DNA from 3 places in the Kocuria sp. MNB10 genome. Region 1 is predicted to be linked to each of the others. Evidence: riboswitches for the same ligand, from Rfam matches in the RefSeq annotation. Region 1 holds a riboswitch; each other region holds the start of a gene.
What was found. A riboswitch is a leader RNA that binds a small molecule or an ion and turns the genes downstream of it on or off. The one in region 1 is predicted to bind S-adenosylmethionine.
Positions count from the first base shown of each region.

Region 2: linked by a shared signal. The riboswitch ahead of ACW9PK_RS07030 (O-acetylhomoserine aminocarboxypropyltransferase/cysteine synthase family protein) and the one ahead of ACW9PK_RS02645 (hypothetical protein) in region 1 are both predicted to bind S-adenosylmethionine.
Region 3: linked by a shared signal. The riboswitch ahead of ACW9PK_RS01615 (MetQ/NlpA family ABC transporter substrate-binding protein) and the one ahead of ACW9PK_RS02645 (hypothetical protein) in region 1 are both predicted to bind S-adenosylmethionine.

Region 1 is NZ_CM133411.1:590,423-599,967, forward strand. It holds gene ACW9PK_RS02640 (glycosyltransferase family 4 protein) at 1-1,155, shown strand, start outside; SAM riboswitch class IV at 1,267-1,409, shown strand; gene ACW9PK_RS02645 (hypothetical protein) at 1,430-1,726, shown strand; gene ACW9PK_RS02650 (BCCT family transporter) at 1,841-2,491, opposite strand; gene ACW9PK_RS02655 (hypothetical protein) at 2,785-5,865, opposite strand; gene ACW9PK_RS02660 (DEAD/DEAH box helicase) at 6,090-9,083, shown strand; gene ACW9PK_RS02665 (hypothetical protein) at 9,336-9,545, shown strand, end outside.
Region 2 is NZ_CM133411.1:1,564,753-1,574,297, reverse strand. It holds gene ACW9PK_RS07060 (DUF3995 domain-containing protein) at 1-33, shown strand, start outside; gene ACW9PK_RS07055 (succinate dehydrogenase cytochrome b subunit) at 179-1,153, shown strand; gene ACW9PK_RS07050 (succinate dehydrogenase/fumarate reductase iron-sulfur subunit) at 1,153-1,848, shown strand; gene ACW9PK_RS07045 (NifU family protein) at 1,868-2,458, opposite strand; gene feoB (ferrous iron transporter B) at 2,455-4,350, opposite strand; gene ACW9PK_RS07035 (FeoA family protein) at 4,383-4,640, opposite strand; SAM riboswitch class I at 4,946-5,043, shown strand; gene ACW9PK_RS07030 (O-acetylhomoserine aminocarboxypropyltransferase/cysteine synthase family protein) at 5,105-6,529, shown strand; gene ACW9PK_RS07025 (CoA-binding protein) at 6,526-7,017, shown strand; gene ACW9PK_RS07020 (hypothetical protein) at 7,067-7,642, opposite strand; gene ACW9PK_RS07015 (YkvI family membrane protein) at 7,803-9,053, shown strand; gene ACW9PK_RS07010 (alanine/glycine:cation symporter family protein) at 9,219-9,545, opposite strand, start outside.
Region 3 is NZ_CM133411.1:360,654-370,198, forward strand. It holds gene ACW9PK_RS01585 (sulfite exporter TauE/SafE family protein) at 1-453, opposite strand, end outside; gene ACW9PK_RS01590 (proline--tRNA ligase) at 475-2,301, opposite strand; gene ACW9PK_RS01595 (GNAT family N-acetyltransferase) at 2,400-3,218, opposite strand; gene ispG (flavodoxin-dependent (E)-4-hydroxy-3-methylbut-2-enyl-diphosphate synthase) at 3,257-4,423, opposite strand; gene ACW9PK_RS01605 (methionine ABC transporter permease) at 4,599-5,255, opposite strand; gene ACW9PK_RS01610 (methionine ABC transporter ATP-binding protein) at 5,255-6,307, opposite strand; gene ACW9PK_RS01615 (MetQ/NlpA family ABC transporter substrate-binding protein) at 6,304-7,188, opposite strand; SAM riboswitch class IV at 7,284-7,398, opposite strand; gene dxr (1-deoxy-D-xylulose-5-phosphate reductoisomerase) at 7,452-8,714, opposite strand; gene ACW9PK_RS01625 (GlsB/YeaQ/YmgE family stress response membrane protein) at 8,846-9,106, opposite strand; gene ACW9PK_RS01630 (solute symporter family protein) at 9,269-9,545, opposite strand, start outside.

The DNA of each region.
Region 1 (9,545 bases):
GCATTGGTGGCCGAACAGTTCCTCCCCCACGTCAACGGTGTCACTCATTCGGTGATCCGCGTCCTGGAACACCTGCGGGATCACGGGCACGAGGCCATGGTGATCGCCCCCTCCTACGAGAAGACCCTGTTCCTGGGCTCGGTGGACCACGTGGACGGCGTGCGGATCGAGCGCATCCCGTCCCTGCCGCTCGCGGGCTATCCCGAGGTCCGCGTGGCGAGCTGCACCGTGAGTCGCATGCAGCGCATCCTGGCCCGCTTCGCCCCGGACGTGGTGCACGTGGCGTCCCCGTTCGTGCTGGGCTGGCAGGCCATCCAGGCCGCCAAGGGTCTGGGCCTGCCGTGCGTGGCCGTGTACCAGACGGACGTTCCCGGTTACGCCGCCCGGTACGGGGCGTCCGTGCTGGAGACCGCCATGTGGTCCCACGTGCGTGCGATGCACAACAGTGCGGCCCTCACTCTCGCTCCCTCCACGGCGTCGATCAGCCAGCTCCACGAGCACGGCGTCCAGCGGGTGCACATGTGGCGCCGCGGCGTGGACACGAGCCGGTTCCGTCCCGCGCTGCGCGATCACGCGTGGCGCGAGCGCGTGGGCGGCGGCAAGCGACTCGTGGGATACGTGGGGCGGTTGGCCCCCGAGAAGCAGGTCGCGGACCTCGCCGCGATCGACGCCCTGCCGGACACCCGGCTCGTGATCATCGGTTCCGGCCCCGGGAAGGAGTCGCTGCGCTCGGTATTGCCCAACGCGCACTTCGAGGGCTTCCTCACGGGCACCGAACTCGCCACGGCCATGGCGTCGCTGGACGTGTTCGTGCACCCCGGTGAGCACGAGACGTTCTGCCAGACCATCCAGGAAGCCATGGCCTCCGGGGTCCCAGTGGTGGCCGTGGGCCGCGGCGGCCCCCTGGACCTCGTGGACTCCTCGCGTAACGGGTGGCTCTACGCCCCGGGTGACCCGGCCGGGTTGCGCGAGCGCGTCCGGGACCTCGCGGGCGACGACGCCAAACGCCTCGCCTTCGCGCGCACCGCCCACCAGTGCGTGCAGGAGCGCACGTGGGGTGCCGTGTGCGAGCAGTTGCTGGGCCACTACGAGCGCGCTCGCACGGTCACCTCCCGGATGCGCGGCACGCGCCGCAGCGGCCTGCACACCCCATGAGAACCGCCGCCGGGTGCCAGATGTTACTCAACAGAAGCTTGATTAAGTTTTGATGACATTCTCGGTCCGCGCCTGGCTGGTCCCCCGAATCCACGGATAGGCTCGAAGCAGCTTCACGAGATGCGCCCGCGCAACGACAAGGACGTCACCGCGCGCCCAGAGCTCCAACTCGGCGTACGCCAACCCTCGGTTCAGGGGTGGATTGGATGACGAAGCGGCCGGGGCCACACGTGTGGTTCCGGCAAGCGACCGGAAAAATCAGAGGCCCGACATCATGAACACGACAACGCAGAAATCCCACCCCGACCGTCAGACCCTTCCCGAGACCCGCGAGCAGTGGGTGGACGTCACCGTCCAGGCGGACCCCGCCCGGCACGTGGTGTCGATCACCGGATCGGACGGTCGTCAGCACGAATACTTCGCGGACGACGCCCGCGAGGTCGCGCTGGCCGCACAGCACACACGGGGGCGCGGCCAGTGGTGCGCCAAGTACAGCCGACTCCTGGTCCCCGGGGCCTCCCGGGTGACCGGCGGGGTGTCCTTCTACAAGCTGGAGCCGATGCCCGCGTAGTCCACGCGCACACGGTCACCGCGACCGCGAACTCCACGAACGGTGTGGCCCGGGTCCGAACGGATCCGGGCCACACGCGTGTGTCGAGCGCTTCTCTGCGCTCCCGCCCGGTTCTCAGTGGGCGGTCGTATCCCGATCCTGGGCGATCAGCTCGGCGGCGCGTTCACCGATCATGAAGACCGTGATGTTCGGGTTCACCGTCACGAGCTCGGGCATTATCGAGGCGTCTGCCACGCGCAATCCGCTCACGCCCTTGACGATCGCATCCAGCAGGAACGCCGTGCGCCCGGTGATGAGCACGTACAGCATGAGCCCGATCGCAAGGATGATGCTCAGCTCGGAAAGCCGCCGGATGCCCTTGTCCACCCCAAAGATGGTCCCCAGCAGCGCCGCGGTGTCCACGGCGTCGCCGGCGGCACCGTGGATCCGGCACCCGATCAGGGGGTAGAGAGCGGAGCGGATGCTCAGCGGCATGCCGAAGCGGTAGGCGAAGTAACCGAACGCCATGCCCATCAGGGCGTACATGGCCCACCCCGTGAACAGGTTGAACTGGGGTTTCGCCTGGTCCGGGCCCATCTTGATCGTGCCGTGCCTGCAGTCCGCGACCAGGATCACGAACACGATCACGAGAGCGGCCGTGAGGATGTAGAACCACCCCAGCCGGGAGGCGACCCACGCGACCACGCCGCCGATCACGGCGTCGGCGTGCTCGGGTGCCTCCGTAGCCCAGGCGGACGGCGAGACAAGCAGGGTTGCCGCGGCCACGAAGACCCGCCAGTTGACGGGCAACCGGGGTGGCGCAGAGCGAGGGGCCCGGACGGGGCGGGCGGATCCGCGACGGGCGACGAGCCCGGGCATGGGTGACGGGTGGACGAGGAATCGTGGGTGGTCACGTCGGGGATGCGGATCGGACGTCGGACGACCCGGGGTTGAGGCGCCTTACTACCAGCCGTTAGTCATGGCACGCCACCTCACTGTAGGGGAGGGCCGCGCAGCAGCCGAATGCAGCCGCGCGGCCCCACGAGCACACCCCCCCCCGTTCGCCCGGGGCGGCACTGTCAGCCCAGCAGCTTGGCCACGAGGGCGCTCGCGAACTCCTCGGAGACGTCCCCGTAGTTCAGGGAGAAGTCCTCGTCCACGAGCGTGGGCAGCAGCCCCGAGCACAGCACCGTGGCGCGCGCGTACAGCCCCGGCAGGGCGGCACCGATGGGCACGGAGAGCAACCGCAGCTCGGGATCGTAGCTGACCAACGCCGTGCCGGTGTCCCGCGCCGCGAGGTGCTTGCCGAGCCCCGAGGACACGGGACGGGCGTGACCCGAGACCACGTCCTCCGCGGTGCGGTAGGCGTAGCGCGTCTTGTGGTGGTGGTTGATCCGGTACAGCCCCGCCTGGTTGCGGTCGTCCGTGGCCTCCCACGTGGCGTCCGCGGGCACGAAGCGTTCCGCGACCCCGTTGTACTGCATCTCCTTCAGGGGCAGCCCGGCGACGACCGAGGACAACGGGGGCAGGGTGTCGAGCATGACGGGCCCGGCGTCGTAGACCACGTCGCACAGCCCCTCGGGCAGCAGCTTGCTCAGCGCGTCGAGGTCCACATCCTGGAGCATGGTGGTCGCATGGTCCTCCGGGGACAGCACCACGACCTCACCACCCTGGGCCCCGACCGCCTGCGTCACGGCGTCCTCTTGGTCGGTCTTCCACCCGCCCGTGAGCAGGATGGAGCCGTCCACGAGCTGGGTCAAAGCCGGGGAGCACACCTGCCAGCGGCGCACCGTCCAGTTCTCGTCCCGGATCACCTCCAGGAAACCGAGGGCCTGCAGGTGACCCACGAACCATTCCTCGAAGCGCTCGGAGTCCTCGAGCTGGCGCGCCACGATGGACAGGCTCGACCGCTTGCCGCCACCCAAGAACGTGAGGATGTCCTTGAACGGCGCCCAGGACCCCGGGTACTCGCCCTCGTCCGGGCCGATGAACTGCAGTGCCTCGACCGAACCCGTCTGGCCCACCGCCGAAAGCTTGGTGAGCCGGCCGGGGTAGCGCTTGGTAAGCCCGCAGAACTTGCAGCGCCCGAACACCCACGGCGCCTTGGCCTTGGGATCCATTGGGGGCAGGATCACTTTGTGCTTGCCCGTGACCATGCAGGACACGTCCGGGGCCTCGGGCAGCTCGTTGCTGCGCTCGGGGAACATCTGCCCCTCGGCGGACTCCCACCCGGCGACCTCGGGCACGGGGACCTCGTCAACGGTGGCTTCGTGGGGGTCCATGTTGTCGAACGACCCCTGGACGTACTCATCCGGGATCTCGTCCCGCGTCACCGCGGTGACGGGCCACAACGGTTCCTCCGCGACGTGGACCATCTCACCGTCGTAGCCCAGGGAGCGTTGAGTGATGTAGTAGGAACTGTCCCGCACGCGGAACTCGAGGCGCTGCTTCACGGTGCGCCCGGAACGCAGCACCAGCGTGTAGTCGTTGGGCTTGAGGTGACCGTCCTCGCGGGCCAGTTCCGTACCGCCCAGGCTCACCTGGAACGGTGGCACCCGGGGTGCGGTGAGCTTGGTGCTCATGAGCTTGAACGAGTGCGGGTTGCGCCACTCGCACTCCACGGACAGGGGGTCGTCGCTGTCGGACGTGACGGTCAACTGCGGGGGCCGCAGGGCCGAGAACCGGTCCACGTCCCCGGGGATCCGCAGCCCGCCGGACAGGGTGATTGCGGGGACCAGGCGGGGTACCAGGGCCGAGAAGTTGTCGTTGACGGTCAGCGCGGGGTCACCGGCACGCAGCACCTGGACGTCGTCGAACAGCACCCAGCCCTCGCAGACCCCGTTCTCCCCCGGGCCCACCACGCGGTAGTCGGGAGAGGCCGAGTCGTCCAGGATCGCACGGATCTGATCCACCCATTCAGGTTGATCGCGCACCATGATCCGGCACGGCCACGCCGCGGGGACGTGGTCCACGGAGATGAACGTGTCCGAGTACGCGTCCTTGGCGAAGACCACCACGGGCCGCGGATTACGCGTGAGGGTGAGCTCCCCCGCGGTGATCTGCAGCTGCCCGGACAGCAGCGTGTCACTCGTCATGCGGGCGTTGTACGCGGAGATCCCCAGGAACGCGTCCCCGATGTAGGACAGGAACATGGTGCGCGGGCCGACCGTGGTCGCGAGATCCACCTCGCGACCGGGCACCAGCCGCTTGGGCACCACGAAACCGAGTTCGTAGATGGGGTTGCCCACGTAGTCCGTGCCGTCCGTGAGGGACAACCCGGGGCTGCGCGAGCCCAGGTGCCGCGTGCCGCGGGCGGCGGCCGCAGCGTCGTCGTCCGGGGCGGACTCCCACGCGTCCAACTGGGCGAGCGCGACCTGCAACGCGGGATCGCGCGTGAGGGGGTTGGTCCAGATGCTGCGCAGGCTCTTGGACACATCGGTGTCCGCGATGTCGAGCCAGAAGTCGATGTAGATCCCAAGCTCCGCCGCGCTCATCCCCTGCGCCGTGGTCAGCTCGAGGTCCTCGAACATCTGGTGCAGATGCCGCAGCTCGGACGGGCCGAACAGGGTCTGGGACAGCGCGAGGCCCACGGGACGGTGGTTCACGGCGTACGCGGACGGCAACCCGAGTTGGCCGTCGAAGGCCTCGAGCCAATAGCGCAGCGCGTCCCAGTAGGTCTCGGAGTCCTTGCGCACCGAGGTCTCGAGCGCCTTGACGTTGTCCTGGCCCGCTTGCAGCAACACCGCGAGCGGCAGGTAGAACGTGGACACGGATTTCTTGCCCGTGCGCGCCGCGAGCGCGGACATGTGCCGCCCGGCCAGGGCGAACAGGGCCAACAGCGCCACGATGGGCGGCGGGCCGATCCTGGTGAGGTCCTCGAGCTGGCGCCGGGACGTCCGGTACCACGCCTCGGTGAGCTTGTTGAACGCGTCGAACACGGACCGGCGGGAGCCGTCCGTCACGAGCAGCGGCGTCACGGAGTCGGCGAGCGCACGCAGCGTGGCCGGGCCGTCCAGGCCGAATTCCGAGCCGATCTGTTCGAGCATCTTCTCGTCCAGGTCCAGGTGGACCAGTTCCCCGGCCCTCCTGGGGCCGAAGAATGCCCGCGCCACGGCGTCGTTCCAGCGCAGGTACTCGACTTCCCGGGGTCCGGATGCCATTGCGTGGTCCCCCGTGTGGAAACCGGCAGCGTCAGCCACAAATCCTCCGTCTGCGCCGTGCGGCGCGCTCGAAACACGACAATCCCTGTCGATTATAAGTTCCCGCCCGTCGGCGGTTCACTGCCCGATCCCACCGCGCCCCCGGTTTGCACGACGACGACGCTGCCCCGGCCCTCGCCCGCCGGCGCCCGGCCGTGTCCGCACCGGGCGGTACGGTAGGGGCCATGGATGGTGCTGCGCAGTTCACGGACGCCCGCGGTCCGGGTGCCGCCCCGGACTGGCGCAGCGAACTCTCCCGGATCGTGCCCGGCACGAGTCCCGACAGGGTCGTGGCGGACCCGGAATCCGGACCCACCGTGGCCCTCGAACTGGACCTGGCCCGGGTGCAGAACCGCACCCCGAAAGCGTGGCAGGAATCACCCCGGGAGACCCCGCTGAGTCTCACGGCCCGTCCGGTGCTGCGCGGACAGCGCCACGGGTGGGTGCACACCGGCATCGACTGGGGCAACCTGGCCTCCCACGCCCGCTCCGGGCACCTGAGCGCGGAGCAACTGGACTGGTTCGAGGAGCTGCGAGCGCTCTCCGAGTCGCACCGCGGCAGTTACGCTGCGGACCGGCACCAGCTGCACATGGAGCGCTACACCTCTCCCCTGTTGTGGCCCATCCTGGGGCGCGCCCGGGGGCTCGGGATCCCGCTCGTCTCCAAGGGCACGGGAGCACCCGTGATCGTGGATCGCGACGGCCGGTTCGAGGTGCGCGTGGATCCCGGCGAGCACGGCGAGCTCGCCCTGCACCCCCAGCTCATCGTGGGCGAGAACGAGATCCCCCTGCGCTGGACCCGGATCATCGGCCAGCCAGGTCACGGCCTGTTCTACCCGGACGCGCCCCCCGCGGCCCTGGACACCGCGGAGGACCTCAACCAGTTCCCGTTGCACCTGGTTGCCCTGGGCACCCGCCTCAATCAGCAGCAGCGCTCGTTCCTGGACCGCGCCGAATCCCTCACGGTCCCGCAGGACGGTGTGGAGGAGTTCTTCGACACCTACTTCCCCCGGTTGCACCAGAGCATGCACGTGATCGCGGGCGAGGACTCCCTGGTGCTGCCCCAGGTCGCGGATCCGCAGTTCGTGCTCACCATCCACCATGACGACCTCACCGAGCGCGTGAAGTGGGAGTGGGAGTACCAGAAGGGTCGCGAACGGATCCGGCTGCCCTTCCGCCCCCTGGACCCTCTCGGGGACGAACCCGTGGCCCGCGAGTCCCGGTGGGAGTCCTCCATGGTCCAGGCCGTGCACCGCCGGATCCCCGAGTTGGACTTCAAACGCAGTTCGTACGCGGCGCAGGACGCCCTGACCCTGTTGCGGGTGTGGTTGCCGCTGCTGCGCAAGATCCCCGACCTGCGCATCGTGGAGACCGGCGGGAGTCCCGCCTACCGCGAGGTCACCGAACCCACCGAGATCACGGTGTCCACCGCGCCCACCGAACACCACGACTGGTTCGGCCTGGGTGTCACCATCAGGGTCGGTGAGCACTACCTCCCGTTCTCCCAGATCTTTCAAGCGCTCGACCGCGGTCAGGACGTGATGCTGCTGCCGGACGGTTCCTACTTCTCCCTGGACCGCCCGGAGTTCACGCGGCTGCGCACGCTCATCGCCGAGGCCCGCACCCTGCAGGAGGACAAGGACGCGCCGCTCGCGTTGAACCGCTACCAGGCGAGCTTGTGGGAGCAGTTTGAGGACCTCGCCACGGACACCCGCCAGGCCGAGCAGTGGCGCGAGGGCGTGCGCGCACTGACCCACCTGCACGAGATCCCCTCTCCCCCGGTCCCCGAGGCCCTACAGGCCAACCTGCGCCCCTACCAGTACGAGGGCTTCCGGTGGCTGAGCTTCCTGTGGGACCACGGACTGGGCGGGATCCTCGCGGACGACATGGGCCTGGGCAAGACTGTGCAAGCCATTGCCGCGATCCTGCGCGCCACGGACCGGGATCCGCAGCTGCCACCCCACCTGGTGATCGCACCCACCTCCGTGGTGGCCAACTGGTCCGCCGAGCTGCGCCGCTTCGCGCCCTCCTTGGACATCACCGTGCTCACCCACACCAAGGACTCCGTGGCCGACGCCGCCGCGCATTCCCATGTGGTGCTCACGTCCTATGCCCTGCTGCGTCTGGACGCGGAGGCCTACCGTTCGGTCGAGTGGACCGGGGTGATCATGGACGAGGCCCAGTTCGTCAAGAACCCCCGGACCAAGGCCTACCGCGCCGTGAAGAACCTGCGGGCACGCACGTGTCTCGCGATCACCGGCACCCCCATGGAGAACAGTCTTTCCGAACTGTGGTCGTTGCTCTCGCTCACCGCCCCCGGGCTGTTCCCGTCCAAGAAACGTTTCACCGAGCACTACCAGCGTCCCATCGAACGCGCCATGGACTCGGACGCCCTGGCCCGGCTGCGGGCCCGGATGCGCCCGTTCATGCTGCGCCGCACCAAGGCGGACGTGGACCTGCAGCTGCCACCCAAGCTCGAGCACGTCCTGCCCGTGGGCTTGAACCCCGAACACCGCAGTGCGTACGACCGCCGGCTGCAGCGTGAGCGCGCCAAGATCCTGGGCCTGCTGCGCAACTTCGACAAGAACCGGTTCACCATCTTCCAGTCGCTGACCACCCTGCGGATGTTGGCGCTGGACCCCGTCCTGGTGGACCCGGAGTCCAAGGCGCCATCCTCAAAACTGGACGTCCTCTTCGACCAGCTGCCCCAGCTCGTCCAGGAAGGCCACCGCCCGCTCGTGTTCAGCCAGTTCACGAGTTTCCTCAAGATCGTGGCCCAGCGCCTCGACGACGCCGGGATCGCCTACAGCTACCTCGACGGCAGCACGCGGGACCGCGCGGGGGCGCTCGAGAAGTTCCGCAGCGGCCGCGCTCCCGTGTTCCTGGTGAGCCTCAAGGCCGGCGGTTTCGGCATCAACCTCACCGAGGCCGACTACTGCTACCTCCTGGACCCGTGGTGGAATCCCGCGGCGGAGAACCAGGCCGTGGACCGCACCCACCGGATCGGGCAGACCAAGAAGGTCATGGTCTACCGCATGGTCGCGCAGGGCACGATCGAGGAGAAGGTCATGGACCTCAAGGCCCGCAAGGCGGACCTGTTCGGGGCCGTGCTCGACGATGAACGGTTCTTCTCCGCCACGCTCGACGCCGAGGACATCCGCGCGCTGGTTGGTGTCTGAGCGAACCCCGGGGTCCGTTGAGTGCCCTGCACGGTCCCGATCACGCCGACGGTCGAGCTCGGGCGCACGCGGGAACACCGCGCGGGGTCTTTTCCGTGGAAGTCACACTCCCCCCGACCTGTCGACCCGGCACGGTCAGCGGGTTAGCGTGAGCACAGATCACGCCGGCCCCGGCGCACCCGCACCGCGTGCGCGGACCCCTGACCCGATCCGTGGGTGTTGCGTGATCACGGTGTTGGGAGGCACTCGAGCATGTCACACAGCAGGACGCCGCACGGCCACGGTCCGAGTACCGAGGTGGCACTGCGGCGCGCCGGGATCGGTGTTGTGCTGGCCCGGGTTGCCTCCGCCGTCCCCGATCCGCCGGTCTGTCCATGGTCCCGTCTGGAGTCCGTCCTCACCGGGGCCATCGCCGGGATGCTCTGGAACGACTTCCTCATGGTCGAGTACGACCCACCGGAG
Region 2 (9,545 bases), 970 kb from region 1:
CACGGCACACGTGAATCACTTATCGGAAGGTGAACATCCGCACGAAGAAAACGACCGTGGAACCCACGCCGCCAACTGCAGGTGACCACCGCCCAGGTTTCTCCCCGATCCGTGACGATGACCGCGTGTGACCCCGCGAACTGATATGTCCCGAAGGAACTTCTAGGATGGCTCAGTGATGAATCCCGCCGCCCAGCCCTCGACCGAGCGAACCGTCATCGGCACCACCCGCCCGGCCGCCGCCCCCGCGGATGCGCTTACCTCTGCCGGGATTGCTGCCGTGGCCGGCGATGCCTGGCAGCGCATGTTCGGGGACGCCCACAGCTCCGACCTCAAGCTCGCCATGGCCGCCTCGGGCACCGTGTTGAGCGTGTTCACGGTGGGGCACATGGCCGGGAACATGCAGGTCTACCTAGGCCGGGAGCACTACAACGAGTACGCCGAGTTCATTCGCACCGTGGGCGCACCGGTGCTGCCCCGCACCTCGGTGTTGTGGGTCGTGCGGATCGGGCTGCTCGGAAGTGCCGCGACCCACGTGCTGGCCGGCACCGAGCTCACGCTGCGGGCCATGCGGGCCGAGGGCCGCACGGTCACGGATGCGCTCCGGCCGATCACGTGGCGGGTGGGTGCCGCCGCGCAGAAGGTGCGGGGTGGCTTCCCCCTCGCGCCTCCCCCGGGTGGGACGCAACGGTACCGGAAAGCGGCGTTCAACGGCGCCTTCCTGGCCAGCCGCTCCGATCGCCACGCGCCACGTCAGCGCCCCCGGGGCCGACGCCGCTCCGTCCCCCGGATCATCGCCCGCTCGATGCGCTCCACGGGCGCGGTGCTCGGACTGTTCACGGTGTACCACGTGCTGGACCTGACGGCGGGCGCCCGTCCGGCCGCGTCCGTGGATCACGCCCACGGTGACGCGTACGGCAACCTGGTGGCGAGCCTGTCCCGGCCGTCCGTGGCGGTGTTCTACACGGCCTCGATGGCCGCGCTCGCCGGACACATGATCCACGGGCTGCGGACCGCCGCGATGGACACCGGGGTGACCGGGACCGCGCGACGCGTACGACAGGTGGACACGATCGCTAAGGCCGTGGGCGGCGTCGTCGCCCTGGGGAACGTGAGCATTCCCGTGGCCGTACTGACCAAGGTGGTGCGCTGATGCTGTTGACCGTTCACGTGTGGCGCCAGGCGGGCGAGGACGAACCCGGTGGCTTCGAGACCGTCCACCCCGTGCAGGCCCGCGAGGACATGAGCGTGCTCGAACTGCTCGATGCCGTCAACGAGACGCTTGAGCGCCAGGGTGAAGAGCCGGTGAGCTTCGACGACGGCTGTCGCGAGGGCATCTGCGGCAAGTGCGGCGTGACCGTGGACGGCGTGGCCCACGGACCGGAGAAGAACCGGGCCTCGTGCACGCAGTCGCTCAGGGCCTACCGGGACGGGGACGAGATCTTCATCGAGCCCCTGCGCGCGGGAGCGTTCCCGGTCAAGAAGGACCTGTCCGTGGACAAGAAGGCCCTGCGGCGCGTGGCCAAGGAGGCCAAGTTCCCGGTCGCGATGAAGGCATTGAACACCGCCGGGTGCATCAGCTGCGGCGCGTGCGTGGCCGCGTGCCCCAACGGTTCGGGGCAGCTCTACGTGGGCACGCTGCTCAAGGAACTGCCGCCGCTCGCCAAGACGCCCGAGGAACGCGACGAGCGCTCGGGCAAGGTGCTCGACGCCGCCGAGCACGAGTTCGGCCCGTGCTCCCTGCTGGGCGATTGCACGGAGGTCTGCCCGGCGGGGCTGCCACTCGAGAACCTCACCGCGGTGGCGCGGGAGAACCTGCGCCGGAAGGACCCCGAGAAGTACGGCTGAGTTCCGCCGCGCGAGGAGTTCAGTCCTTGCGCCACCGGGGGAAGGGCAACCGCAGCGGTCCGGCGGGACGCGCGGTGGTGCGGGCCGCCGAGCGTGAGTCCTCAACCACCGTGGCGTCCGGGATCCTGCGGGCCAGTGAACACTGGAACCTGTCCTGCAACGTGACCTTCGCGGCGGGGCACCCGTGGCACGCGCCCTCCAGACTCACCGTGACCGTGTGGCCTTCCACGCCCACGATCTCGATCCGGCCACCGTGCGCCCCAGCTAAGGGTGCGATCTCCCGCTCGAGCACTTCCTGGGCGAGTTCCCGCAGGTCGGCATCGCTCGCGGTGTGCGGCGCGGCATGGGCGGCGCATTCGCCGACGGCGTCGCGCACCTCGGCCGCGATGTCGCGCCATTCGCGCCCCACACCCAACTCGGTGTCGATCCACCCGGCCCCGCCGGTCGCGCGCCGCAAGGTTCCGTGAACCACGAGACGCTGCAGCGGGCTGTCCGGCTCCGCCGTCGTGTGAGCCAGGGAATCGCTGCGCCCGGTGAGCACCCACCGCAAAACCCGCGGATCCGAGGTGGCCTCCGGGTGCATGAGTACGGGCTCGGTCCTGATGCTCACGACCCCACCACCCACGCCGTCACGGTGTGGCCGAGCCACGCCGCGGAGTATGCCAGCGCGAACATGTACAGGATAGCCACGGCGGGCCACTTCCACGAGTTGGTCTCGCGGCGCATCGTGGCCAGTGTGGACACGCACTGCATGGCGAACGCGAAGAACAGCAACAGCGCCACGACCGTCGGTGCGGTGAACACCCGCTCACCCTCGCGCGGACCGTGCGTGTAGGTCATGGATTGCAGAGCTTCCCCGGGATCCTCCGGATCCTCCGCGGCGGCCACCTGACCCATGGTCGAGACGAACACCTCACGCGCCGCGAACGAGCCGATCAGGCCGATGTCCACGCGCCAGTCGAAACCGAGTGGCTCGAAGACGGGCTCCACGGCCTTGCCCGCGCTGCCGGCCCACGAGTTCTCCATGAGGGACGACTGTGCCTGGGCCTCGTCCATGTGAGCGGTCTCCGCCTCGCGGGCCGGGAAGCTCATCAGGACCCACAGCACCGCTGTGACCACCAGGATGATGGTGCCCACCTTGCGGATGAACATCTTCACCGGCGTCCACACCGCGCGCAACAAACCGCGCAGGGTGGGAACGCGGTACGGGGGCATCTCCAGGTAGAACGGGAGGGCTCCGCGCCGCAGCACCGTGGCCTTGAAGATCCGGGCCACCACCAGGGACGCCAGACCACCCAGGAGGTACATGCCGAACAGCGCGGCGCCCTGCAGACCCACGGGACCCCAGCTGGCGTCCGCCGGGACGACCATGGAGATCAACAACAGGTACACGGGCAGCCGGGCCGAACACGTCATGAGCGGAGCGGACATGATGGTCGTGATCCGGTCACGCGAGGACGGCATGGTCCGCGTGGCCATGATCCCGGGGACCGCGCACGCCATGGACGAGAGCATGGCCACGAATGCGCGGCCGTCCAGCCCGCTGCGCGCCATGATCTTGTCCATCAGGAATGCCGCGCGGGACATGTATCCCACCGATTCCAGGATCGAGATCATGAGGTAGAGGAAGAAGATCTGGGGCAGGAACACCAGCACCCCGCCCACACCGCCGATCAGTGCGGTACCCACGAAGTCCGCGAAGAACCCCGACCCCAGGTTCTCGGATGCCGCCGCACCCAGGGAGTCGAAGACCCCCTGGATCGCATCCTGGATGGGGGCGGCCACGGTGAAGATGACCTGGAAGAACCCGAACATCACGCCGAAGAAGACCAGCGTTCCCCACACGGGGTGCAGCAGGACGCGGTCGATCCCCGTGGTGGCCCGCGACTCGTGCGGTGCCCGGTAGCTCGCGGCGTCCAGCACGGAACGGATCCAGGCGCCGAGCTGGGCCTGATCCCCCGTGGGCGGCGGGACGAGTGCCACGGGCCACTGGGCGGCGCGGCCCAGCAGCTCCCGGACGTCGTCGATCCCCCGGCCCTTGTGCGCCACGGTCTCCGCCACGGGCACCCCGAGCGCTCGGGAGAGGGCGGCGGTGTCGATGTCCCCGCCGTGGCCGCGCAGCTCGTCGATCATGGTCAGCACCACCGCGGTGGGCCGCCCCAGCGCGAGCGCCTCCGCGCACAGTCCCAGGGCGCGGTGCATGGTCGTGGCGTCCAGCACCACGAGCAGGGCACCGGGTGCCTCGTCGGTTTCCAGGGCTCCCGTGAGGTGGTCCAGGACCACCTGCTCGTCCGGGCTCGCGGGTTCGAGCGAGTACGTCCCGGGGAGGTCGGTGAGCGTGATCCTGCCGGCGGGGGTGGCGGCCACACCTCGCGAGCGCGTGACGGTCACGCCGGGGTAGTTACCCGTGGCGGCGGTCAGGCCGGTGAGCCGGTTGAACAGGGAGGACTTGCCGGTGTTGGGGCATCCGATCAGGGCCACCTCGGCGGCGTCCAGGGACACGGTGTTCCCACGCCCCTCGGGTGCATGACAGGTCACGACGCCGACCGGGCGAGTTCGGGTCGATCACTCACCGCCGCGGAACCGGCCACCGTGATCATGCGTGCTTGTTCCTTGCGCAGGCAGATGTCCGCGCCGCACACGCGGAACAGGATCGGGCACCCCATGGGGGCGCGTCGCACGCACGTGACCTCTTCGTCGGGGCGGAAGCCCAGGGCCTCGAGGCGACGGCGTACGGCGGGATCCGCGGCCTGCAGCACTGAGTCGACCCGTTGGGAATCACCCGGCTTCATGTCACACAGTGTCGTGCCGCTTGCCGCGACAGCGGTTTTACGCGCGGACCTCATGGCCGTGCCCCCTTTTCCTGGTGGACCCGGGTCACTCCTCCCCGCCGAATCGTGTCGGCGGATGCTCCGGGCGCATTTACTGTGCGCCTGAAATACGAGTAAGGCAAGGCTCACCTTTCCTAATCTAAGTGATTCAGAACACCGTGTTATCCGAGGTCATCGAGTCATTTTTCTGGATCAATCTCACCCGCTTTCGGGCGGCTGCGATCCGCACGGTTTGGTCCGTCACCCACGCGCGCGACACAATAGACGCACCATCCCGAGCGGCCGAGAGACCTGGATCCATGACGCCGCAGCAACCCGCAGTGCTCGGCCAACTGCACGGTGCTACCGTCAGGACCGATGGAGTGCTGCGCGGCCCCGGGCAGCTGTCGGACGGGAGCCGTACCCGGCCGACGAGGAGGACATCCATGGCCGAGCACCAGTTCGGTTTCCGCACCCGCGCCCTGCACGCCGGCGGCACCCCGGACGCCGAGCACGGCGCCCGCTCCGTGCCCATCTACCAGACCAGCTCGTTCGTCTTCAAGGACGCCGACGACGCCGCCAACCTGTTCGCGCTGCAGAAGTACGGCAACATTTACTCGCGCATCGGCAACCCCACCGTGGCGGCCTTGGAAGAGCGCATCGCCTCCCTCGAGGGCGGGATCGGGGCGGTCGCCACGTCCTCCGGGATGGCCGCCGAGTTCATCACGTTCGCCACGCTGTGTGGCCAGGGTGACCACGTGGTGGCCTCGTCCCAGCTCTACGGCGGAACGGTCACCCAGCTGGACGTGACCCTGCGTCGCTTCGGTGTGGAAACCACCTTCGTCCCCGGGACCGACCCGGCGGACTACAAGGCTGCGATCACCGAGCACACCAAGGCCGTGTACACCGAACTCGTGGCCAACCCGTCCGGCGAGATCGCCGATCTGGAGGGGCTCGCCGCGGTGGCCCGCGAGGCGGGTGTCCCGCTGATCGTGGACGCGACCCTCAACACCCCGTACCTGTGCCGCCCGTTCGAGCACGGCGCGGACATCGTGATCCACTCGATCACCAAGTTCCTGGGCGGGCACGGTAACACCCTGGGCGGCGTGGTGGTCGAATCCGGCGGCTTCGACTGGGGCAACGGGAAGTTCCCGGCCATGACCGAACCGGTTCCCTCGTACAACAACGTGTCGTGGTGGGGGAACTTCGGTGAGTACGGATTCCTGACCAAGCTCCGTTCGGAACAGCTGCGCGACATCGGGGCGTCCCTGACCCCGCAGGCCGCGTGGAACCTGCTGCAGGGTGTGGAGACCCTCCCCCAGCGCATGGACGCCCACGTGGCGAACGCGCAGGAGGTCGTGCAGTGGCTCGCCACGGATCCACGCATCTCCTACGTCAATTACGCGGGACTCGAGGACCACCCCCACCACGAACGCGCGCAGAAGTACCTGCCCCACGGCATCGGATCCGTCTTCGCCTTCGGTGTGGCTGGCACGGACGAGTTGAGCGGCCGTGAGGTGGGCGCCCGATTCATCGGGAGCCTGCAACTGGCCTCACACCTGGCCAACATCGGGGACGCCCGCACCCTCGTGCTGCACCCCGCGTCCACGACCCACCAGCAGTTGAGCTCCGAACAGCTCGCCGCGGGCGGGGTCAAGGAGGACCTGATCCGGATCTCCGTGGGTCTCGAGGACACCGCGGACATCCTGTGGGACCTGGACCAGGCACTGAGCGCAGCCAGCGGAAGGGACCGGGAGGGCGGCGTCGTCGCCCCCTCCGCCGCGCTCACGGGCGCGGCGCGCACCACCCTGGACCAGGGCAACAGTGCGGCGGCCTGCGCGCTGCCCGGAGACGAAGGAGAACAGGCATGAGCACGCAACGCACCTGGGTGGGCCCCAGCGCCCCCGAACGGCTCGGCATCCTCCGAGGCACGCGCTCGATCGCGATCGTGGGGATGTCCAACAAGCCGTCCCGTGCGAGCTACTTCGTGGCCACGTACCTGCAGTCGTCGAGCCCGTACCGCGTGTACTTCGTGAACCCCGTGCTGGACGAGGTGCTGGGCCAGAAGGCCTACCCGTCGCTCGCGGAGCTGCCCGAGGTCCCGGACCTCGTGGACGTGTTCCGCAAGGACGCGGACCTGCCCGGCGTGGCACGGGAGGCCGTAGCCGTGGGCGCCAAGACCCTGTGGCTGCAGCTGGGCTCGTGGAACGAGGAAGCGGCGGCCATCGCGGAGGACGCCGGGCTGGACGTGGTGATGGACCAGTGCGTGAAGATCGAGCACGCGCGCTTCCACGGCGGTCTCCACCTGGCCGGGTTCAACACCGGAGTGATCTCCTCGAAGCGCCAGGTCCTGGCCTGAGAGCGGGGCGCGACGGTGCCGGCGCACGGCCGCCGACGCTGCGCCTCGCTCACGCCAGGCGCAACACCGCCGCCACCCGCTGCCAGCCCTGCGACTCGCGCTGGCCCACCTGGTCCTCCGGGACCACGGTGTAGAGCCGCTGCGCATCGGCCAGGAACGCTTCATTGGCCATGGTCGAGACGAGCGGGTCCAGCACCTCGGACGAATCACGTTCCGTGCTGGGATCCGCGACCAGCGGCCCCATGAACGCCACCTCGTCCTGGACGCTCAGGGTGGAGTGCACCACGGGGTGACCCCACTCGTCCACCTCGAAGCGGGACCAGTCGCCCATGGGGGCGTCGAAGAGTCCGGCATCCCCGGGGAGGCCCAGGCCGCGGTCGAGATCCTGCACCGCGCCGGAGAGCAGCACCTGCGAGGAGAGCACCTCGCGGCCCGCCGCGGCCACCGCCTCCCGGACCGCATCGGCTTCCGAGGGCTCGCACACCAGGACCAGCTCCTCGTCTCCCACGGTGTCCTGGGGGAGGGAACCGTTCCATGCCCGAACGCCCTGCGGGGCCTCGTCCTCGCGGATGGCGGCCCAGCCGCCCGCCCAGGCCTCGAGATCCGACTGCCACTGCTGTGTCATGAGCTGCTCCATCCGCGGGAAAACGTCCCTCCCGAGTATGCCACCGGCTGCCCGCCGGGCCGTCGGGCACCGGGTGCGCGCCCATTCTCTATGCTTGGCCGGTAAGAGTTCCCACGCGGAACACATCCGACAGGCCCATCACGTGCGAGGAGTCGCGTTCGTGTCAGTCAAGAAGACCCTTCAAGTCGCCCTGGCCTTCATCGGCCTCATGGTGGGCGCCGGCTTCGCCACGGGCCAGGAAGTCATCCAGTACTTCGTCTCGTTCGGCCTCTGGGGGCTCGCGGGGGCCGTCGTCGCAGGCATCCTGATGATCACGGCGGGAGCGGTGATCATCAACATCGGCAGCTACTTCCTGGCCGACGAGCACCTGGGGGTGTTCCGCTCCGTCTCCGCGCCCGTGGTCTCCCGCTTCCTGGACATCTCCGTGTCCCTCACGCTGCTGGCCATGGGCATCGTGATGCTCGCCGGCGCGGGCTCCGCCCTGGAGCAGCAGTTCGGGCTGTCGGCGTGGATCGGCTCCGCGATCATGGTGGCCATCGTGATGCTCACCGGCCTGTTGGACGTCAACAAGGTCACCAACATCATCTCCGGTGTGACCCCGGTGATCTTCGTGGCCGTGATCGTCGCGTTCGTCTACACCCTCATGCAGCTGCCCGTGGACCTTGGCGCCATGAGCGATCTGGCCGTGCAGGCCGACTCCCCCGTGAGCCCGTGGTGGCTCTCCGCGATCAACTACACCTGCATGGCGCTGATGCTGGGCGTGTCCATGTCCCTGATGATCGGCGGCAACACCCTGGACCCGCGCGATGCCGGGCGCGGCGGCCTGCTGGGAGGCGTGGTCTACACGATCCTGCTGGTGATGAACGCGGTCGCGCTGCTCGTGAACTTCGACGCCGTGGGGGGCGCGGACGTGCCCATGCTCAAGCTCTTCGAAAGCATGCACCCGGTGGCCTCGCTGGCCATGGTGTTCGTGACCTTCCTGATGATCTACAACACCACCATCAGCATGTTCTACGCGCTGGGCCGTCGCATGACGGTCAACCACCGCAAGCGCTACGTCCCGGTGTTCTTGGGCATCTGTGCCCTGGGCTACGTGATCAGCCTGGTGGGCTTCGGCACGCTGATGAGCGTGGTGTACCCGGTGATCGGCTACGTGGGCATGGTCCTGGTGGTCGTCATGTTCGTGTGGTGGTTCCGCAACCGCGAGGCCATCGGTGTGGAGGCCGGGCGCCGCACCCGCATCCGCGCGCTCATGACCAAGCGCGGTGACGAGACCAAGGAGTTCACCGAGTACAACGAAAACCAGCTGCGCGACGCCACCGAGGAGTCCCCCGCGGACAACGAGGCCCTCACCGGCGCCATAGAGATCCAGGTCAAGCGCGAGCTCGGTGAGGGCAAGTCCTCCTCCTGACGACGCCGCCGGGTTGTCCCCCCCCCCCCCCCGCCACCTCACCTTCGCTGCCCACGGGCAGGGAACGACGAAACCCCCGGCAGCGGCCGGGAGTTTCGTGGTAAACGGGAGCGGGCGGCGGCGTCGTCCGGTTCGAACCGATCCGCCGCGCGCCCGCGGGAGGGCTCAGCCGCGGGCGGTGTTCTTCTCCTGCGTGCGCTGCTCCCAGAAGATCGGCAGGGTCACGGTGTCCGTGCCGTCCCACGCGGACAGGCCGTGGAGCCCGGGCACGTCGCCCGCCTTGAACACGGGCTCCACGCCGGCCTTGCGCTGCTCCATGTAGTTCTGCAGCACCTTGGCCGCGACCCCCGCGAGCATGACCAGCGCAATCAGGTTCAGCGTGGCCATGAACGCCATGAACAGGTCCGCGAGCGACCACACGAGGTCCAGGGCCAGCACCGCGCCCATGAACACGCACACCAGCACGGCGAAGCGGTAGACACCCATGGTCAT
Region 3 (9,545 bases), 230 kb from region 1:
CAGCCCGTAGTGCCGCGCGCCGGTGTGTCGCAGCGCGGTCAGCTGACCCATGGATGGCTTGGCCACCGTGAACACGAGCACGGCGATCAGCGCGAGCACGATGATCGGCTTGAACACCGCGGCCGGGAGTGCGGCGGCCGCGGCCGCACCCGCCCCCGACGCGACGAGGGCCACGACGGCCATGGGCAGCGCGGTGCGCAGGTCCGGGTGGACGCGACGGTAGAACGTCACCGCGGACGTGGTCGTGCCGAAGACCGAGCCCATCTTGTTCGTCGCGAGCGCCTGGACCGGGGTGATGCCCGGGATCAGCAGCATCACGGGCAGTTGGAGCAACCCTCCACCGCCCACCACGGCGTCGATGAACCCCGCGGCGAAACCGGTGAGCACCAGCAGCACGACGAAGCCGGAGGCGGCGGAGTCCAGACCGGATCCCGCGAGGGCGGACAGGTCCATGACGGAACACCCGGGCCGGGACTACAGGGTGTCGTCCGCGGGGGTGTCCGATCCGCGCAGTTCGGCGGTGAGTTCGGCAACCACGTCCTCGCGTGCGATGTCCCGGGACTGCCCGCTGCGGCGGTCCTTGAGCTCGAGCACCCCGTCCTTGAGCCCGCGGCCCACCACGAGCACGGTGGGTACGCCCAGCAGCTCGGCGTCGCCGAACTTCACACCCGGGGAGACCTTGGGACGGTCGTCGAACAGGACGCTGATCCCGGCGTCCTCGAGGTGCGCGACGATCTCCTCCGCGGCCTCGAGCACCTCCGTGCCCTTGCCCGTGGCGACCACGTGGACGTCCGCGGGGCTGAGGTCGCGCGGCCACAACAGGCCCTTGTCGTCGTGGTAGAACTCCGCCACGGCCGCGAGCGCGCGGGTCACGCCCACACCGTAGGAGCCCATGGTCACGGTCACGAGCTTGCCGTTGCTGTCCAGCACCCTGAGCCCGAGGGCATCGGCGTACTTGCGCCCGAGCTGGAAGACGTGGCCCATCTCCATGCCACGCGCGATCTCGAGGGGCCCGGAACCGTCCGGTGCGGGGTCCCCGTCACGCACGGTGCAAGCCTCGAGGGTGCCGTCCCACGTGAAGTCGCGCTCGGCGACCAGGTGGTAGACGTGGGTCTCGGCCACGTTCGCGCCGGTGATCCACGAGGTGCCCGGCACCACGCGAGGGTCCACGAAGTACGGGATGCCCGTGCGGGACTCGGAACCGAGCAGGGCGTCGTCGCGGCTCAGACCCGGACCGATGTAGCCCTTGACGAGTTCGGGCACGGCACGCAGCTCGTCCTCGGTCGCGGCGGCGACCTCGAGTTCACCGCCCTGTCCGAGGGCCTCACCGATCCCGGCTTCCACGCGCTTGAGGTCCACGTCGCGGTCCCCGGGAACGCCCAGGGCCACGAGCTGACGCTTACCACCGGGCAACGAGACGGACAGCACGACGTTCTTGAGCGTGTCCGCGGCGGTCCACGGCTCGCCTTCGCGGGGGTGCAACTCGTTGGAGCGCTCCACAAGCGTCTCGATCGTGGGGCTCGCGGGGGTGCGGTGCACTTGGGCCGCAGGAGCGTCCGCGTAGTCGATCGGCTCCGGGACCACCGTCGTCACGGCCTCCACGTTCGCGGCGTAGCCTCCAGCCGAGCGCACGAAGGTGTCCTCACCCACGGACGAGGGGTGCATGAACTCCTCGGACCGGGATCCGCCCATGGCCCCCGAGGTCGCGGACACGGCCACGACCGGCAGGCCGAGGCGTTCGAAGATCCGCACGTACGCCGCGCGGTGCTTGGCGTAGGACTCGTCCAACCCCGCGTCGTCGATGTCGAACGAGTAGGAGTCCTTCATGATGAACTCCCGCCCGCGCAGCAGACCCGCGCGGGGGCGGGCTTCGTCCCGGTACTTGGTCTGGATCTGGTACAGCGAGACCGGGAGGTCCTTGTAGGACGAGTAAAGATCCTTCACGAGCAGCGTGAACATCTCCTCGTGCGTGGGCGCGAGCAGGTAGTCCGCGCCCTTGCGGTCCTGCAGCCGGAAGAGGTTCTCACCGTACTCGGTCCAGCGGTTGGTGGCCTCGTAGGGTTCGCGCGGCAACAGCGCCGGGAAGTGCACCTCCTGGGCGCCGATCGCGTTCATCTCCTCGCGCACGATCCGCTCGACCTTCCCCAGGACGTTCAGCCCCAGGGGCAACCACGTGTAGATCCCGGGCGCCGCGCGGCGGATGTACCCGGCGCGCACCAGGAGCTTGTGGCTGTCCACGTCTGCGTCCACGGGGTCTTCGCGCAGCGTGCGCAGGAACAAGGAACTCAGGCGAAGGGGCATGAAGGGATCCTATCCACCCGTGAAGGGAACGATCGAAGCGGCGGGTATCCCCGCGAGTCTATCGCTGCGCGGCACCGGCGCACGCCGGGCCCGGGGGCTCACAGGAGGACCGTGGCGAAATCCCCGTGCCGCCGGAAACCCACTCGGCGGTATGTGGCCAGGGCGGGTGCGTTGAACGAGTTCACGTAGAGGCTCACGGTCGGGACGTACTGCCGGGCGAGCGCCACGGTCGCGGCCATACACGGCACGGCCAGTCCCCTCCCCCGGTGCTTGGGGTCCACCCACACGCCCTGGATCTGGCACACGGACCCGTGCAGTGACCCGATGTCCGCCTTGAAGATCACGGTACCGTGCTCGTCGGTGAGCACCGCGGTCCTGCGATCGCGCACGAGGGAGCGCACTCGCTGGCGGTAACCCTCCGCCCCGGTGGTGAAGGGGGAGTACCCCACTTCCTCGGTGAACATGGCCGCGGCCGCGGGCAGCACGCGAGGGAAGTCCTCGTCCTGCGCCCATCGCACATCGCGGGCGGGCCCCGTGAACAACTCGGGTGCGGGATCACGGTCCATCACGAGCAGCGGTTGCACGGGACGGACGTCGAAGGGTTCGGGCCACGTGTCCCGCAATCGTTCCCACAGTCCGAGCACGGGATCGGCGGGACCGAAGAACGAGGCGAAGCGGGGGCCGCCGCGGGCCAGGACGTCCGCGACGAGGTCCGTCCCGGTCTGGTCGAGCACCACGGGGACCACGTTGGTTCCCGCCCAGCACGCGCCCACGAGCTCACCGGAGGAGTCCACAACACCGATCACGGGCGGCTGCCGCCGACCGCGGGCGGCCCGGATCCGGGCCACGTGCGCCGCGACGAACACCCCGGACACCGCGTGCCGCGCCAGCAGGCGGTCCAGTGCCGACTGGTTCACGGCGGCGGGTGAGAGCACCCGCGGGGCGCGGCGCAGGATCACCCGGCGGTCACAACCGGCGCGCCCTCGACCGGCTGGCCGTTCTCGTCCAATTCCATGCTCTCGGCCATCTCATTGGCCTGGGCGAGCAGGGTCTCCACGATCTGGTCCTCGGGAACGGTCTTGATGACCTCACCGCGCACGAAGATCTGGCCCTTACCGTTGCCCGAGGCCACGCCCAGGTCCGCTTCGCGGGCTTCCCCCGGGCCGTTGACGACGCAGCCCATCACGGCCACGCGCAGCGGCACGGTCAGGTGTGCCAGGCCCTCGTTGACCTCCTCGGCGAGCTTGTAGACGTCCACCTGCGCGCGCCCGCACGAGGGGCACGAGACGATCTCGAGCTTGCGCGGGCGCAGCCCAAGCGACTGCAGGATCTGATTGCCCACCTTGACCTCTTCGACCGGAGGCGCGGACAGGGACACGCGGATGGTGTCCCCGATGCCCTGACCGAGCAGGATGCCGAAGGCGGTCGCGGACTTGACGGTGCCCTGCAGGGCCGGGCCGGCCTCAGTGACACCCAGGTGCAGCGGCCAGTCCCCGCGCTCGGCAAGCAACTGGTAGGCGCGCACCATGGTCACGGGGTCGTTGTGCTTGACCGAGATCTTGAAGTCGTGGAAGTCGTGCTCCTCGAACAGCGAGGCCTCCCACACGGCGGACTCCACGAGCGCCTCCGGGGTGGCCTTGCCGTACTTCTGCAGCAGGCGCTTGTCCAGGGAGCCCGCGTTCACGCCGATCCGGATGGACACGCCCGCGGCCTCCGCCGCACGGGAGATGCCCTCGATCTGGTCGTCGAACCTGCGGATGTTGCCCGGGTTCACGCGCACACCGGCGCACCCGGCGTCGATCGCGGCGTAGACGTACTTGGGCTGGAAGTGGATGTCCGCGATCACCGGGATCGGGGACTTCATGGCGATGATGGGCAGGGCGTCGGCGTCGTCCTGGGACGGGCACGCCACACGCACGATGTCGCAACCGGCGGCGTTGAGCTCGGCGATCTGCTGCAGCGTGGCGTTGATGTCCGTGGTGGGGGTCGTGGTCATCGACTGGACGCTGATCGGGTGCTCCGACCCCACACCCACCGAACCCACCTGGATCTGGCGGGTCTTGCGCCGGGGCGAGAGCACCGGTTGGGGCGCGGCGGGCATACCGAGATTGACCGAGGTCACGAATTGCCTCCCAAGGAAGTGGCGTCCGGGGCCCGTGACGCGCGCCCCGCGATGTTGCACTGTCCATTGTGCCCCACTCCTCCCACGTGCTACAGCCGCACGTGATGCGCCGAACACGACGCCGCCCCCGGAATGTTCCGGGGGCGGCGTCGCCATGGTACGGGGCGCGTGAGCGTCAGCGGCGCATGATCCTGCGCGCGAGCCAGTTGCCGAAGAACTGCACGAGCTGGACCAGGATGATGATCACGATCACCGCGGCCCACGTGACCTGGTCGTTGAAGCGCTGATAGCCCAGGCGCAACGCGAAGTCACCCAGACCACCGGCGCCGATCGCACCGGCCATCGCGGACATGTCCGTGATGCCGATGACCAGGAACGTGTACCCCAGCACGAGCGGGCCGAGCGCCTCCGGCAGGATCACCGTGGTGATGATCTTCCAGCGCGAGACCCCCATGGACCGCGCGGCCTCGATCACCCCGGGATCCACCGTCATGAGGTTCTGCTCCACGATGCGGGCCACCGCGAACGTAGCGCCGATGGTCATGGTGAAGATCGCGGCGTTGGGGCCCAGGCGCGTGCCCACGACCGATTCCGTGACCTGACCCAGGGCGGCCAGCAGGATGATGAACGGGATGGGACGCACGAAGTTCACCAGGAGGTTCAGCGCGGTGAACAGTGGACCGTTCTCCAGGATGCTGCCCCGCCGGGTCACGTAGAGCCCCATGCCCACGGCCAGGCCGATGAGCCCGGCCAGCACGAGGGTCACGGAGACCATATACAGCGTCTGCCCGGTTGCGTCCAGCAACTGCGGGCCCAGAGCAGACCACTCCATCACTCACTCACCTCCCGCACCGTGGTGACGGCGCGCAGACTCTCGACGGCGCGGTCCACGGACTCGTCCGAACCGGTCAGGGACAGCGTGAGCGTTCCGAAGGACTGTGATTGCAGGATGGAGATCCCCCCGAAGGCGATGTTGAAGCTGACACCGTCACGGGCGGCGTCCGAGAGCACGTCCCCGATCCGGTTCTGGTCGGTGACGTCCACCAGCACGAGCCGCCCGGGGTGTTCCCGGCGCAGCTTCTCGATCTCGTCCGCGCGCGGCACGGTGCGCATGACCGAGGAGACGAACTTGCGCGTGGTCTGCGCCCGCGGGTGGGCGAAGACCTCCGCGGTGGTCCCGGTCTCCACCACACGACCGCTGTCCATCACGGCCACGCGGTCCGCGGTGGCCCGCACCACGTCCATCTCGTGGGTGATCAGTACGATGGTGATCCCCAGCTCACGGTTGACGCGCTTGAGCAGACCCAGGACCTCCTGGGTGGTCTCCGGGTCCAACGCCGAGGTGGACTCGTCCGCGAGCAGCAGTTCGGGATTGCTCGCGAGCGCGCGGGCGATCCCCACGCGCTGCTTCTGACCACCCGAGAGCTGCTCGGGGTAGTTCCCGGCGCGCTCGGTCAAGCCCACGAACTCCAACAGTTCCGCGACCCGCGCCTTGCGTTCCTCGGGCTTCCACCCGGCACGCTTGAGCGGGTAATCGATGTTGCCCGCCACTGTGCGTGACGTGAACAGGTTGAACTGCTGGAAGATCATCCCGATCTTGCGGCGGATGGGCGCCAGCTGGGATTCGCTGCGCCCGTCCACACGGTTACCGGCGACCTCGAGCGTCCCGGACGAAATGGGTTCCAGGCCGTTGATCAGCCGCACGAGGGTGGACTTGCCCGCCCCCGAGTAGCCGATCACCGCGAAGATCTCACCGCGGCGGATGTCCAGGTCCACGGAGTCCACCGCGGTCACGGTGCGCGGGCGGCGTTTGGACCCCGTGACGAAGACCTTGCTCACGTCCCGGAAACTGACCAGGGTGTCCGCCGTGGCGGACGGGCTCACTTGGTCTGCTCCTTGAGGTCCTGCGAGTAGCGGGCCAGCAAGTCCTTGAGCTCCTGCTGGTCCACCTTGGTGGGCACCGCGGTGCCCTTGGTCTCGGTCTTCTCCGCGTCCTGGACCTTGTCGTCGTAGTAGAAGCTCGCGACCTTCTTCAGGGTCTCGTTGTCCGCGTTCGCCTCGGTCGCGGCGAAGAGGTTGTCGTACACCTTGGCACTGTCCGCGGTGGGATCGTCCTGAGCCAGCGCGGACTTGGGATCGATGTTCGCGCGGTCCAGGAAGTCGTTGTTGACCACGGAGGCGGCCACGGAGTCCATGGACAGCACGGTCTGCTCGGCGGAGACCGGGCGGACCGTGACCTTGGACTTGGCGGTGTCGATGTCCTGCTCGGTGGGGGCGATCGTGTCCTTGGTGAACTCCACGAGACCCTGCTGGTGCAAGAGGTTCAGGGCGCGGGACAGGTTGATCGAGTCGTTCGGCACGGCGATCTCGTCACCCTGCTTGAAGTCACCCACGGATTTCACGCTCTTGGAGTACAGCCCCAGCGGGAAGATGGACGTGGAGCCCACGGGAGTGATGGTGTCCCCGGCGTTGTTGTTGTAATCGGCGAGGTACGCGATGTGCTGGAACCAGTTCATGTCGATGTCACCGCTCTTCAGAGCGGGGTTCGGCTGGCTGTAGTCACTGAAGTCCACGTACTCGACCGTGATGTCGTTGTCCGCGGCGACCTGCTTCAACGCTTCCTGCACAGGGGTCGAGCCCACGATCCCGACGGTGATCTTGCCGTCCGCGGCCGGGTCCGAGTTGTCGGAGCCGCCGCCGCACGCGGTGAGGGTGAGGCCCAGGGTGGTGGCCAACACGACGGGAATCAAACGCTTGGTTCGCATGATCATGCCTTTCCAGGGGTCTGTGACGGGGACTCGCGGGGCGAACAGTCCCCCCTGGATGAGGGCACAGGGACGGGTACGTGCTGATTTCCGGGGAACCGCACTTGCCGTGATCTGTTGCAACCGCGACCGGATGGTCATCTGGGGCACCCCGCTACGGGAGAGGGTTGCCGTCCGGCCAGCCAGAGCTACGCGCCGGATCTCGTCATCCACCCGGAATTCTAGCATGGCCCTGCCATGGGCCGACGACCGCCGGAAGGGCCCTATGCCATCCCGGCGATACGTTCGTCCGCGCGGGCCCGGGCCCACTCCTCCGCCCCCAGGACGTCCTCAAGGGTGGGCCGCGTGACGCCGTCGTGATCCTCCAGCACACGCTCGACCATGTCCACGATCTGCGTGAAGCCGAGCGCCCCGCGGTGGAACGCGTGCACGGCCTGCTCGTTGGCGGCGTTGAACACCGCGGGCCACGTCCCGCCGCGCGAACCCGCGTGCTTCATGAGCTCCACGGCGGGGAACACCTGCGAATCGAGCGGTTCGAACGTCCACTGTGCGGCCCGGGTCCAGTCGCACCCCGCGGCGGCACCGGTCACGCGGTGGGGCCAGCCGATTCCGAGCGCGATGGGCAGGCGCATGTCCGGCGGGGACGCCTGCGCCAGGGTGGATCCGTCCACGAACTCCACCATGGAGTGCACGACCGATTGCGGATGCACCGTGACGTCGATCCGGTCCAGGGGGACGTCGAACAGTAGGCTCGCCTCGAGCACCTCCAGTGCCTTGTTGACCATGGTCGCGGAGTTCGTGGTGACCATGACCCCCATGTCCCACGTGGGGTGCTGCAGGGCCTGTTCGGGTGTCACGCGCGTGAGCTGCTCGCGCGTCATGCCGCGGAACGGTCCGCCGGACGCCGTGAGCACGAGCCGGCGCACCTCGGAGGCCGTCCCGGAGCGCAGGGCCTGGGCGATCGCCGAGTGTTCGGAGTCCACGGGGATCAGCGCGTCCTCGAGGCCCGTGTCCGCCGCGGCGCGCAGGACGAGCGGACCGCCCGCGATCAGCGATTCCTTGTTCGCGAGCGCCACCCGCCGACCCGCTCCCAGCGCCGCCAGGGTGGGCGCGAGCCCGATGCTCCCGGTGATTCCGTTCAGCACGAGGTCCGCACCCTCCCACTGCGCGATCCGCGCGGCGGCGTCCGGCCCGTGCAGGACCTCGGGTGCCGCCGACGACGACGACGCACGCGCCCGGTCCGCGATCAGCTCACGCAACCGGGCGGCGTCGTCCGCCGTACCGCTCGTGCCCACTGCTCGGACCCCGTACGCCACGGCCTGCTGGGCGAGCAGCTCGAGGTGACCCGCGCCCGCGGCGAGCGCCACGACCTCGAAGGGCTCGTGGGTGGCATCCGAGACGGGCCGGCGCAGCCCCGCGGCCTGGGACACGACGTCGAGGGCCTGCGTCCCGATGGATCCCGTGGATCCGAGGATCACGAGGCGGCGGGGGGCCTGCCGGGTGGCGCGGTCGAAGTCGGGGGTCATGACGGGCGACGAGTTCATCTGCCCAGTATCGCGTGTGCGACGCCCATGATGGTCATCCCGGGCACGCAACAAGGGCGCCACCCGGAGGTTACGCCCTTGTCGGGAGGGTCCGCTCAGGACCCGCGTGGGATTCAGCGACGGCGGCCGACGATGGCGCCGTAGATGAGCAGCACGATGATCGCGCCGATCACGGCGGTAATGATCGTGCCGGGGTGGTACCACGCATCAATGCTACCGATGCCGATGAGGCTTCCCAGCCAGCCGCCCAGGAAGGCCCCCACGATGCCGAGGATGATGGTGACGATGATCCCGCCACCCTGCTTGCCCGGAAGGATCAGCTTGGCGAGCGCGCCGGCGATCAGACCGAGGATGATCCAGCTAATGATGCCCATTTCTCCACCTCTGGTTCTCGTTGTGCGCGTTTGCGGTGTTCCGCAACCGCACGTGGTCAGCGAACTGGTTCACAGTGTAGTACCAGACACCAACGCTACACGGGCCGCCGCGTCCGAATGAAACCGGACACGGCGGCCCGTGTCAAGGGGCGGTGAACCAGGTCAGTGCGAGACTGCCCTCTCCGCTCCCACTCCCGTGAGGGAACGCACTTCCATCTCGGACTGCTTGCGCGGGTCCTCCGGCCGGCGCTCGCTGAGCGAGCCCAGGAAACCGAGCAGGAAGGACGCCGGGATCGAGATGATGCCGGGGTTGGACAGCGGGTAGAACGCGAAGTCCGCGCCGGGGATCATGGAGGTCTCCGATCCGGACATCACCGGGGAGAAGATAATGAGCACCACGGAGATGATCAGCCCGCCGTACATGGACAATACCGCGCCG